Regions from separate parts of the Paenibacillus wynnii genome, predicted to be linked through region 2. Evidence: a T-box and tRNA genes for the amino acid it is inferred to sense, from the RefSeq annotation. Region 2 holds a T-box; the other holds one or more tRNA genes.

Region 1 (6,739 bases), on a different contig from region 2:
TGCCTCTTGATTGATAAAATTTCCCCAGCGGCCGATCATTTGCCCTGCCAGCAGTCCAGGTGCACAAATATCAATTATTCGCCAGAAAGGGTATCCTTTGTATCGGAAATAGATAATTCCACAAATGATCGCACCGATTAATGCCCCGTAGATGGCTATGCCACCGTTCCAGATTTTAAATACATCCAGAGGGTTGTCCTTATATTCATTCCATTTAAAAGCTACGTAGTAAATCCGTGCCCCAACAATCGCTGAGGGAAAGCCAAGAAGCAGCATATCCATGAAAAATTCCTGTGGAATACCGTAACGTCTGCCTTCACGGATTACAAGAAATAATCCCACCAATGCGCCAAAACCTAAAATCAAACCGTACCAGTGAACGGGTATTGATCCAACTGAGAAAACAATCGGATCTAAAGCCAGTGGAAACATTCTCTCACTCTCCTAATCCATATCGTCCATATCTTCAGAAATGGTGGCAGTTAGCTTATTGGTAAATTGCAAAGCTGCATTAAAGCCCATTTGCTTCAAGCGATAGTTCATCGCTGCTACTTCAATAATAACGGCAAGGTTACGTCCTGGACGTACAGGAATAGTAACCAACGGAATATCCGTATCAATAATACGTGTAGTCTCTTCATCCAGACCCAGACGGTCATATTGTTTATCTTGCTGCCAGGCTTCCAGTCGAACCACAAGCGTAATACGTTTATGATTACGAATGGCCCCTGCACCAAACAAGGTCATCACATTAATAATACCCACCCCGCGAATTTCCAGCAGGTGGCGAATCAATTCAGGTGCCGTACCATGCAGCTGGTTGTCAGAGGTTTGGCGGATTTCTACCGCATCGTCCGCAATTAGGCGGTGGCCGCGTTTAACAAGCTCCAATGCAGTCTCACTCTTACCAATCCCACTACTTCCTGTAATCAACATACCTACACCATATACGTCACAGAGTACGCCGTGAATAGTGGCTGTTGGCGCTAATTTACCTTCCAGAAAGCTAGTCAGACGGCTGGAAAAAATTGTAGTAGCCATTGCGCTCCGAAGTACAGGCAGGCCCTTCTCATTACTTATATCTATTAACTCCTGCGGGACTTCCAAAGAACGGGTAATGACAATACAGGGTGTATTATCATTGCAGATCCCCCGAATTCGGCTAATTTTTTCTTCCTCTGGCAGCATAGAGAAGAACGCTAGCTCCGTCTTACCGAGCAACTGGACACGTTCTTCTGGATAATATTCAAAATAACCAGCCATCTCCAACCCGGGACGATTCAAGTCGTCAACTGTAATAAGTCTCTTGAGACCCTCCTGTCCGGAAATGACTTCTAATTGAAAATGTTGTACCAATTCAGATACTTTTACTTTCTTAGCCATGTATATTCGTCCTTTCGTCACCTGCGGTTGATGTCCGCTTCTCCTGCACCCTGATCGTGAAGTATCACCAGTCTGTCGGAGGTAATTCTTCTGCTATCTTAATTGATAACGACTATGAATGCAATCATAACGCCCTTTGCTCCGGAGTTCCCGGTTCATTATTCATCCTTCACATTCATCAAAAAAAGCCACCCTTTCGGGTGGCTTTCTGAAAGGAGAAAAGACGTAGGGTCTTATCCCAATAGAATGTTAAGTTCGGAAGTTTTGTCGAAGAAATGTACCTTGTTCATGTCGACTGCCAGCTTAGGCTTGCTACCTTCGCGAGTAGTAGAACGACCGTCTACACGGGCAATAACAGTGCTGTTGCCAAGACCACTCAAGTAGAGCAACATTTCATGACCGAGGTTTTCAGTTACATCAACCAACGATGTGAAGATTGTGTTTGGTGAAGCTTCCAAGAATACTGGTTCTTCATGAATATCTTCTGGGCGAACTCCCATAATAACTTCTTTACCGATGAAACCTTTGCTGCGAATGATTTGAGCTTTTCCGCCCGGCACTTCAACATCAAGGTTCTCTGCGCGGAAACGAACGCTTCCGTTAGCTTCGGACAATGTACCATTGATAAAGTTCATTGTTGGAGAACCGATAAAGCCGGCTACGAACAAGTTTGTCGGTTCATTGTAAAGCACTTCAGGAGTAGCTGCTTGTTGAATGATACCATCATACATAACTACGATACGGTCACCCATTGTCATAGCTTCTGTTTGGTCATGCGTTACATAGATACAAGTAGTTTCAAGGCGCTTAACCAGTTTAGTGATTTCAGCACGCATTTGACCACGAAGTTTAGCATCCAAGTTGGACAAAGGCTCATCCATCAAGAATACTTGTGGATCGCGGACAATCGCACGTCCCAAAGCTACACGTTGGCGTTGACCACCGGAAAGAGCTTTTGGTTTACGCTCAAGCAAATGCTCGATATCGAGAATTTTTGCAGCATCGCGAACCTTTTTATCGATTTCATCTTTTTTAACTTTGCGCAATTTCAAACCAAACGCCATGTTTTGGTATACGCTCATATGCGGATAAAGGGCATAGGATTGGAATACCATCGCGATATCGCGGTCTTTCGGTGCTACGTCATTAACAACGCGGTCGCCGATGAACATTTTACCTTCGGAAATTTCCTCCAAGCCAGCGATCATCCGTAGTGTTGTTGATTTACCGCAACCGGATGGTCCTACCAATACTAGAAATTCCTTATCTTTAATATCAAGATTGATATCTGCTACTGTTGCTTTATCAGAACCTGGGTATTTTTTTGTAATGTGCTCTAAACGTACGCCTGCCATTTAATTTTCCCCCTCGGATCAATTATATTAAAGTTTGTAAAGATTGTATGATTTCGTTTCCGTATACCTATCTTACCTCACACACTGTGGGCTGGCTATTTGTAACCTTCACAAAAAAATTATTTCCTTTTCGTCACTTTATACAAAAGCATGGTCAACTTCACAATTGCAGCATCTCCAAAGCTTCGTACATCCGCACCTGTCTCCTGTTTGATCTTGTCCAGACGGTAAAGCAACGTGTTTCGATGAATATATAATTTCTTAGCGGTTTCGCTTACATTGCATTCCATTTCAAAAAAAGTCTCTAAAGTCTGAAGCATTTCTTTATCCGATAAAACGGACGTGTAATCTCCAATCTGTCCAAGTAACTGTCTACGCCGTGCATCGGGAATACTATTAACCAATCTCTCCAAATGAAGTTCCCATGGCAAATGAATGTATTCCCCCACTTGAAAAATACGGCCCAATATTATAGTCTCACGTAAAAGTGCTACTGCTCCGGTCAAGCCTTTAACAGGTACAATTGCAGGTGCTACTGCCAGATGGAATACACCTACCCACTCATTGGCAATCAGTTCGTGCAGACCCATGCTGGTCTGTGACAGCAGATCATCTTCACTTTCTTCTTCCTCTTCCTTATCATCTCCGTCTGTTAGCAGTTCCTTGCGCGCTAGAATGAGCCACTCCTTTTCCTGCAACGGGATAAGAATAACCGTACTATCAAAATAACTGCGTAGAAGCTTCATCAATGAACGATAGGAGATCGGCGCATTATGTACATTTTCACTTATCAGTAAAAAGGGAATCATGTCCCCAAAAAGTCGGCTTTTCAATGCAATATCATCTGGAAGCTCGGTGTCTTCCCTTTCCTGCTCAAGCTGTAGATTAAGCCATTTGCTCAGCTGAAGGGCCTCCATCTCGCCTTCTTCCTTAACCCCTGTAGCCTTGAGCGCAGTAGCGAAGCTTCTCACGGCAAAATGGACCAGTTGCACCTCCATAGCAGATAAGCCTTCCATCTCCACGGATACAGCGGTAATACGCCCATCGTTCTCATATAATGGCGTCCAAATATTATCATCGAGGATAACCGGCTGATCACTCTCTTGTGAGCCTAGCCCGAATAGAGATTTTGAATCCTGTCTTCCAAATTGCTTAATCCCGGCTTTCTTCCCAGTAAGTTGCTCTAACTTTTGACGTAATATCTCGCTCTCTATAGTCACAATAGTCCACCACTTTTGTTTTTTTGCTTATTTTATCATATTTTTCATCTTCATGCGGACTTGCCTAATTTCTGAGGGGTAAAAGTACTTAATACAACAAAAAAGCCATTACCCTAAGGTAATGACTTTTTCCTAAACGTATGAGCCATGAAGGATTCGAACCTTCGACACCCTGATTAAAAGTCAGGTGCTCTACCAGCTGAGCTAATGGCTCATAGAAAATGGTGGGGGATGATGGATTCGAACCACCGAACACTTACGTGAGCAGATTTACAGTCTGATGCGTTTGGCCGCTTCGCTAATCCCCCAAGAAAAGTGGCTCGAGACGGATTCGAACCGCCGACACGAGGATTTTCAGTCCTCTGCTCTACCGACTGAGCTATCGAGCCATATAAAGTTGCATAAAAATAAAGCGGTAAGTCATACACTTCCCACTTCGTTTGGTGGAAAAAAATGGCGGAACCGACGGGATTCGAACCCGCGATCTCCTGCGTGACAGGCAGGCATGTTAGGCCAACTACACCACGGTTCCTCACTTAATAATAATGGTGCCGGCGAGAGGACTTGAACCCCCAACCTACTGATTACAAGTCAGTTGCTCTACCAGTTGAGCTACACCGGCACGGTGTAAAAAGGACCTAAAGTTTGAAAATGGTGGAGGCTGAGGGGTTCGAACCCCCGACCCTCTGCTTGTAAGGCAGATGCTCTCCCAGCTGAGCTAAGCCTCCGGGTATGTATGGTAGCGGCAGAGGGGATCGAACCCCCGACCTCACGGGTATGAACCGTACGCTCTAGCCAGCTGAGCTACGCCGCCACAATAACAAGGTAATGAATGATTTGAAATGGCGGAGAGAGAGGGATTCGAACCCTCGCACCGCTAACGCAGTCTAACCCCTTAGCAGAGGGTCCCCTTATAGCCACTTGGGTATCTCTCCAAATCAAATTAATCATTCAGGCTTAATCGCCTGAAAACTGAATCCGAAACAAATCTGCGTTTAGATATTTGGATAAGCCCTCGACCGATTAGTATTGGTCAGCTCCATGCATTGCTGCACTTCCACCTCCAACCTATCTACCTCGTCGTCTTCAAGGGGTCTTACTAATTGGGAAATCTCATCTTGAGGGGGGCTTCACGCTTAGATGCTTTCAGCGCTTATCCCGTCCGTACGTAGCTACTCAGCCATGCTCCTGGCGGAACAACTGATGCACCAGCGGTACGTCCATCCCGGTCCTCTCGTACTAAGGACAGCTCCTCTCAAATTTCCTGCGCCCACGACAGATAGGGACCGAACTGTCTCACGACGTTCTGAACCCAGCTCGCGTACCGCTTTAATGGGCGAACAGCCCAACCCTTGGGACCTACTTCAGCCCCAGGATGCGATGAGCCGACATCGAGGTGCCAAACCTCCCCGTCGATGTGGACTCTTGGGGGAGATAAGCCTGTTATCCCCAGGGTAGCTTTTATCCGTTGAGCGATGGCCCTTCCATGCGGTACCACCGGATCACTAAGTCCGACTTTCGTCCCTGCTCGACTTGTAGGTCTCGCAGTCAAGCTCCCTTATGCCTTTGCACTCTTCGAATGATTTCCAACCATTCTGAGGGAACCTTGGAACGCCTCCGTTACTCTTTAGGAGGCGACCGCCCCAGTCAAACTGCCCGCCTGACACGGTCCCCGTACCCGATTAGGGCACTAGGTTAGAACCTAGATACGATCAGGGTGGTATCCCAACGTCGCCTCTGCAGAAGCTTGCGCTCCTGCTTCTCTGGCTCCCACCTATCCTGTACAGATCGTACCCAAATTCAATATCAAGCTGCAGTAAAGCTCCATGGGGTCTTTCCGTCTTGTCGCGGGTAACCTGCATCTTCACAGGTATTAAAATTTCACCGGATCTCTCGTTGAGACAGCGCCCAAGTCGTTACGCCATTCGTGCGGGTCAGAATTTACCTGACAAGGAATTTCGCTACCTTAGGACCGTTATAGTTACGGCCGCCGTTTACTGGGGCTTCGGTTCACAGCTTCGGATTGCTCCTAACCGCTCCCCTTAACCTTCCAGCACCGGGCAGGCGTCAGCCCGTATACTTCGCCTTGCGGCTTCGCACAGACCTGTGTTTTTGCTAAACAGTCGCTTGGGCCTTTTCACTGCGGCCCCCTCGTGCTATTCACACTACCGGGGCACCCCTTCTCCCGAAGTTACGGGGTCATTTTGCCGAGTTCCTTAACGAGAGTTCTTCCGCGCGCCTTAGAATTCTCTTCTCGCCTACCTGTGTCGGTTTGCGGTACGGGCACCTTCTCCTGGCTAGAGGCTTTTCTTGGCAGTGTGAGATCATGACCTTCGCTACTACAATTTTCGCTCCCCATCACAGCCTGGCCTAATAATGTGCGGATTTGCCTACACATTAGCCTCACTGCTTAGACGGACACTTCCATCAGTCCGCGTCACTACCCTCCTGCGTCACCCCATCGCTCATAGCGGATTACGGTGGTACAGTAATTTCAAACTGTTGTCCTTCGACTACGCCTTTCGGCCTCGCCTTAGGTCCCGACTTACCCTGAGCGGACGAGCCTTCCTCAGGAAACCTTGGGCTTTCGGCGGATCAGATTCTCACTGATCTTTTCGTTACTCATACCGGCATTCTCACTTGTATACGCTCCAGCACTCCTCACGGTATACCTTCAACGTATATACAACGCTCCCCTACCCCAGATACAATGTATCTAGCCATAGCTTCGGTGGTGTGTTTAGCCCCGTTACATTTTCGGCGCAGAGTCACTCGACCAGT
Region 2 (6,739 bases):
ACCGTAACGCAGTCCACCTAGAACTCCGGTCTTAGCGCTATAATCTCCGTCCTGAATGGTTGTAATTCCAAGCTTCTTAGCAAATGCCCAAGATTTTTCGATGCCTACTTTATCATTAAATAGCTTCAGTGCAGGCAGGTTGAGTGATTTGTTCAGAGCATAACGTGCGGTAACAAGTCCTTGATAGCGGTTATTAGCATTTTTGGGGATATGAAAGCCTTTGGATCCATCCTTCAGTATAATCGGAGCATCATCCAAAATCCCTGCCGGTTGAATCAATCCACTATCCAATGCAGGTAAATAGGCTGCGATAGGCTTCATAGTGGAGCCTGGTTGACGAACCATTTGAGTAGCGTAGTTCATCTGCTCCAGATTGAAATCACGACCTTCAATCATTCCGAGTATAGCACCTGTTTTATTATCAATCATAATGCCGGCTGTTTGTTCCTTGCCCCTGCTCTTGCTGTCCTTCGTAAAGTTTTCATTGTTGTCAGAGATGGTGTGCATCGCACTGTATACTTTTTTATCAATAGTAGTGTATATGCGGTAGCCTCCGGTCATGAGCTGCTGGCGGGCTTCCTCTAATAAAACAGGATCATCTCCCGAGTTGGTATCGTCTGCAGTACCGGTTTCGCCATCCTTGTCTTGGTTAATAGAGAGCATGATCTCTGCAGCTTTACGCTCTGTTTCCAACATTAGATATGGGTAAGTCGTATAAGCTTTGGCAGTGTGTGGAGCAAGTGCACCCTTGATATCAAAGGTTAGGGCCTCATCGTATTGTGAAGTTGTAATTTTGTTCTCCTCCAGCATACGGCGCAGTACAAGCTGCTGGCGGTCAATAGCTCTGTTAAAAGCGGTCTCATTAAATTCTCCCAATCCGTTAAATGCAGAATATTTGGAGGGGAGCTGAGGTAGACCTGCCAAATATGCGGCTTGTGCGATATTCAGCTTATCCAAGTCATCTTGACCAAATACGCCTTTAGATGCAGCTTTAATTCCGAACACATTATACCCATTTGAACCGTTCCCGAATGGAACCTTGTTTAAATAGGCTGTTAATATCTCCGGTTTGCTTAAAAAGCGTTCCAGACGCAGGGAAAGCAGAATTTCTTTGATCTTCCGATCTTCCGTCCGGTCCAAATTTAGAAACACACGTCTTGCAAGTTGTTGGGTGAGCGTACTGCCGCCGGTTTGGACGGATTCATTAAGCAGCTTTTGCTTAACCGCACGTAAGGTCCCGCTCACATCAACGCCATCATGCTCATAGAAATTATTGTCCTCTATAGCAAGAACCGCATCAATAATAATCTGTGGAATGTTGTTGTATTCAATGAGTCTGCGGTCTTCCTCCGTACGGAGTTGGCCAATAGGGGCGCCGTCACGGAAATAGGCAAATCCGGTTATAGCGTTCTGGCTAACTTGCTGCTGAATTAATTGCTCGGAGCGGACAGGGTCATTTTTTACGATAGAAGTAATATAACCTGTCACGGCACCGCCGGCAAACAGAATGCCCATAATGCCAAGGATAAACATCCACTTTACCACAGAGCCGACCCTGTTCAGCCAGGTTCTTTTCCTTGGGGGATGTTTCTTTGCGGTCTTTTTCTTGTTCTCTTCAGCCATCGACGATAATCCTCCTTTATAACGGAACTATTATAGCACAATTTGGCGTTTTTGAATGCGCTTATAACTGGGCGCTGTATCTTTTGAGTGTGACTTTTTTAAGAGCATGTGATATAAATGAAAGTAATTGGATATCCAAAAGGCGCGGAAAGACATTAGTAGAAGGGCTGTCTTATGTTTTCAGAGAGTCGGTGGGTGGTGCGAACCGATAACAGGCCCCTTTGAATTACAGTCTGGAGCTGTCCGGGGGAAGGGCTAGAAGCATACGCTCCTGCTAAGTAGTCCGGCACCGGGTGCAATCCCGTTATGGCAATGAAGTGGAAATCTTTGGCTGCGCTGCGGCGTAACAAGGATTTTAATTAGGGTGGTACCGCGAGTCTCTTTCTCGTCCCTTGGGATGATAAAGGGGCTTTTTTGCGTTTCAGAAACGAGTGGCATAATTAGGTTGACGTTAGAAGAATCGACTTTATTTCACAAATTATACAAATTTCAAGGAGGGAAAAGAATGAAGTGGGAAGAATTATCAGCAGCCCAGGTGCAGGAAGTTGAGCGCCAGCTTGAAGTCATATCGCGCGGTGTGGTAGAGATCGTACCGATGGACGAATTAAAGCAGAAGGTTATGAAATCTATAGTGACTGGAGTACCACTAAATGTGAAACTGGGACTTGATCCGTCAGCACCGGATATTCATGTTGGACATACCGTCGTTATGCACAAGCTTCGCCAATTCCAAGAGTTAGGGCACCAGGTACAGCTTATTATTGGAGATTTTACCGGACGAATTGGAGATCCAACGGGTAAATCAGAAACTCGGAAACAATTGACAGAGGAAGATGTACAACGAAATGCCGAGACTTATAAGAAGCAAATTCACAAGATTCTGGACCCTGAAAAAACAAAAGTCTACTACAACTCCGAATGGCTCAGTCCAATGTCCTTCGCCGATGTGGTTACCTTGTCTGCTAAAGTAACGGTAGCTAGAATGATGGAGCGGGACGACTTTACCAAACGCTTTCAGGGTGGTCTTCCGATCAGTATTCACGAGTTCTTCTACCCGCTGATGCAGGGTATGGATTCTGTAGCCTTGAAAAGTGATGTAGAACTCGGCGGAACGGATCAGAAGTTCAACCTGCTTATGGGAAGGACGCTGCAAAAGGAATACGGTGTGGCTGCGCAAGTCGCGATTACGACTCCTTTGCTCGAAGGTCTTGACGGTGTTCAAAAAATGAGTAAAAGTCTTGGGAACTATATCGGGATTGATGAAGAGCCTAATGAAATTTACGGTAAAGCCATGTCTGTACCGGATGAATTAATGTTGAAATACTACGAATTGGCGACGGGTATCTGCAATCAAGAACTTACTGTTCTGAAGGAAGGATTGCAGGAGGGTATAGTTCATCCAAGAGATGCTAAAATGCAATTGGCACATACCTTTGTACGAATGTACCACAGTGTGGAAGCGGCAGATGCTGCACAGCAGCATTTCGTAACGGTATTTCAGCAACGGGCGCTTCCGGAAGACATTGAGGTCTATACTGTTCCGGCAGTTGAACTTGAGAACGGAACAATTAAGCTTGTTAAGCTGCTTACCCTTGTCGGTTTTGCAGGTTCAAATGGTGAGGCGAAGCGGAGTATCCAGCAGGGTTCTGTGAAGCTGAACGAAGAGAAGCAGGAGGACCCGAAAGCTGAATTTACACCGCAAGAGGGAGATATTCTGCAGGTAGGTAAACGTAAGTTCGCTAGACTCTCATTGGGCTAATATATAAAACATAAAGAACCCCTCCGGATTAATCCGGAGGGGTTCTAAACTACTACCGATTAGATAAATCTTAACGGTTGTAGAATTCGACGATTTGTTTTTCATCGATATCTTGGGACAGCTCGGAACGTTCTGGCAAACGGATATATTTACCTTCGAAAGATCCATCAGCATATTCCAAGTAAGCAGGAAGGTGTGAACGGTTAGTAAGAGCTTCTTTGATAGAAGTCATAGTGCGGCTTCTTTCGCGAAGACCAATTACATCACCAGTGCTAACACGGTAAGATGCAATGTCAACTTTTTTGCCGTTAACAGTTACGTGACCGTGGGATACCAACTGACGCGAACCAGCGCGGGAGTTAGCGAATCCAAGACGGTAAACGAGGTTGTCCAGGCGGCTCTCAAGCAAGAACATAAAGTTTTCGCCGGCGATACCTTGAATTTTTTGTGCTTTAGTGAAGAGAGTTTTAAATTGTTTCTCTCCCAAACCGTACATATGACGCAGTTTTTGTTTTTCCAAAAGCTGCATTCCGTAGTTACTTACTTTTCTGCGTTGGTTAGCGCCGTGTTGTCCCGGTGGGAAAGGGCGTTTCAAATCTTTACCTGTACCGCTAAGGGATATGCCTAGACGGCGGCTGAGTTTAAATTTAGGTCCTGTGTAACGTGCCATGTTATAGTAGACTCCTTTATATTTGAAATTTCAGGTGGGGCCTATTTGTGCCGCGTGCCGTATCCGTGGAAGATTATAGATCCACACTATTAGGGAAGTTCAGCCGCTGCCCTGATAGTAACGAACTCGCGTGAGGGTGACACAACGTTACGCCCAATATAAGACTAGTTACAGTCTTGTTCAACAATAAATATTATATGAAAACTACTAACAAAGTCAAGCGCATGTTTAAAGAGATTTTGTCAATCTTTGTCGTTAGTTCTTAGGACCTAAAAAAAATCCGGGATTTGTGGAAAATATAATGCAATAAGGGAAGAAACAGAGTAAAATATGATTAAATCATTAAATGTTATCGGAACATGTTTTTTAAATTGAGATACTAAGGGGATCCTCTTTATGTCAGAGCAGGAAGCTTACGGTCATAAAGGCAGCCAAGTGCTGGTGCAGGACACCATGTTGACAAAAGACGATTCTGAAGATCCTACCGCATGGCTTCGGGATACGGATATCGTATCCTATGATTTCCCTTATGCCGCCGATCTGATTGCTACCAGCTTTAATGAATGGTGCAAGGGACAAGCTGCCCTCCCATTCACCGAATCGTGGCGTTGGTGTGTCCTTAATTATGAAGGTAAACGAATAGACCCTATAAATCAGAGTCCACAGCATTGGAATTCCTATTGGGAAGATGCTGCTGGATTAAGTTTGCTTTCCCGTAAGTCCTACAACTTAGACTTGGTGGAGGACGGGAAAAGCATAACCTTCTTGAGTGTGCCTATTTTGACGCGCTCCAAAGGGGATATTTTTGCTCTGCTTGGCTGTGCTATGTCAACGGAGCAGTATGAGAAGGGCGGCAGGGAGATTGCAGAAGCAATGGCTCTGCATTATAAGACCTGTTTTTACCGCAGATTCGAGCATGTCTTTGTATCTGATCTGGCCAGTGTACATCTGAATGCCGAACGAGAGAGCGAGCGGCATTCTGTTTTGTTCCAAATTGTTCAACGGATGCACGATAATATTGATGTGGATTCTGTGCTTATTGAAGTTATTGAGAGTATTTGTGCAATGTACCCGGGAGCCCGGTTAGTGCTGTTTATGTCACAGGATCACCGAAGTGCTCATCCACAGGTGAAGCCGCTCCCCCCTCGATGGGAGAGTAATGATGTATGTGCTCGGGCATTCAAGGATGGGCGGGTAGCGCTTCAAAACAGCAATGTAGACAATAGATATCTGGAAATCGGTCTTCCACTCGGTGGAAAACAAGGGGTTTATGGTGTTTTTCATATGGTGATATTTAATCCCGATTTCCCGGATGTCGATCTACGCTTTCTGACCATGGTGGCTGATACAGCAGGTACTGCCTTTGAGAATGCCAAGTTATATGAACGGTCCAATCAGCTGATTCGTGAATTGCGCATGAGCAATGAGCTCACTCAGCGACTGAACCAGAGCTTGCGCCTGGGTGACATTTTTCAATATGCCTTTGAGGAACTGCTGGAAATGTTCCAGGCGGATTACTGTTGTATTCTTCATTTAGACGAGGAAAAGGGCGGGCTAGAGGTCATAGCCTGCAACTATCCCGCTCTGCTAAATGAAATCATAGATATCGGACAAGGGCTAGGCGGAAAGGTATACTCTACCGGGGAGCCGCTGATATTATCTGATTATTTGCAGCATGCGGAGACGGCTTCCAAGCTGATGGATGCAACTAAATCCCAATCTATAATTGCAACGCCGCTTAGTGTAGGCGGAGAGGTGCGTGGAGCCATTATGCTGGCTCACCGGGATGCCCATTATTTCTCCTATGATAACTACCGACTGCTGCAAGCTATGGCAGGCCATATCGGACTTGCTGTCGGCAATGCGCGTTTACATGCGGAGGTTCGCCGTTTGGCGAACAGAGACAGTCTCACAGGGCTCTACGCGAGACATTATCTGGATGAAGAGATCAAGAACAGACAGGGTACTGATTTCTGCGGTTCATTAATTGTAGTTGATATTGATCAATTCAAGCTGGTTAACGATACTTACGGTCACCAAAAAGGGGATAAAATCCTGAAGCAGGTCAGTGATATCGTAAAGTCATCGATCCGAAAGGGAGATATTGCCGCCAGGTGGGGCGGTGAAGAGCTGGCAGTATATTTACCACAGCTTGGCGTGCAGCAGGCAGCTTTCGTAGCCGAACGCATTCGTACACGGGTTCAGGCGGAGACAGAGCCGCATGTTACTGTGTCCTGCGGGATTGCAGAATGGAGCTGGACGGACGAACGAGTAAGCGTGGAGTCACTATTTTATCGAGCAGATATGGCATTATATGAAGCGAAGAACAATGGGCGAAACCGAGTTGTAATTGATAGTAAACAAACCGAGAGTAGAGTGGAGAATCCTTGAGGCTAAATCCTCAAGGATTTTTTTATGGAAATTAAAAGATTTAGAGCATTCTAAGTATAAGCCCTGCCTATAAGGAGACCCTAAAGTGAAATTGGGTAAGAAAGGGTATGGGGATGAATGACAAGCCCGGTGGTTCGGAAATGGATAATGACGTGGGTCGTATTAGTAACCTGTATCTATAGCAGTGGTTGCAATAAGTTGAATGACAAACCAGCCGGCGAATATTTGGATCTGGCGTTGTCAGGGATGGCGGGTAGCGACGGTGTTACCTTTGAGGGTGCTACGGCATTGCTGCG

The links. The T-box of region 2 lies ahead of tyrS (tyrosine--tRNA ligase). A T-box ahead of a tRNA ligase gene usually reads a tRNA of that ligase, here a tRNA-Tyr.
Region 1: it has a tRNA-Tyr gene. The T-box ahead of tyrS (tyrosine--tRNA ligase) is inferred to sense a tRNA for this amino acid. The anticodon was not compared.

Annotation. Positions count from the first base shown of each region.
Region 1 covers NZ_JQCR01000002.1:1,881,648-1,888,386, forward strand. Annotated here, with positions in the region: gene lgt (prolipoprotein diacylglyceryl transferase) at 1-432, opposite strand, end outside; gene hprK (HPr(Ser) kinase/phosphatase) at 445-1,383, opposite strand; gene PWYN_RS10925 (ABC transporter ATP-binding protein) at 1,617-2,738, opposite strand; gene PWYN_RS10930 (PucR family transcriptional regulator) at 2,858-3,958, opposite strand; tRNA gene PWYN_RS10935 (tRNA-Lys) at 4,100-4,172, opposite strand; tRNA gene PWYN_RS10940 (tRNA-Tyr) at 4,181-4,266, opposite strand; tRNA gene PWYN_RS10945 (tRNA-Phe) at 4,275-4,347, opposite strand; tRNA gene PWYN_RS10950 (tRNA-Asp) at 4,413-4,490, opposite strand; tRNA gene PWYN_RS10955 (tRNA-Thr) at 4,505-4,580, opposite strand; tRNA gene PWYN_RS10960 (tRNA-Val) at 4,611-4,686, opposite strand; tRNA gene PWYN_RS10965 (tRNA-Met) at 4,696-4,772, opposite strand; tRNA gene PWYN_RS10970 (tRNA-Ser) at 4,802-4,893, opposite strand; rRNA gene PWYN_RS10975 (23S ribosomal RNA) at 4,962-6,739, opposite strand, start outside.
Region 2 covers NZ_JQCR01000003.1:562,180-568,918, forward strand. Annotated here, with positions in the region: gene PWYN_RS17830 (transglycosylase domain-containing protein) at 1-1,623, opposite strand, end outside; T-box leader at 1,760-2,019, shown strand; gene tyrS (tyrosine--tRNA ligase) at 2,129-3,382, shown strand; gene rpsD (30S ribosomal protein S4) at 3,453-4,052, opposite strand; gene PWYN_RS17845 (sensor domain-containing diguanylate cyclase) at 4,449-6,443, shown strand; gene PWYN_RS17850 (hypothetical protein) at 6,561-6,739, shown strand, end outside.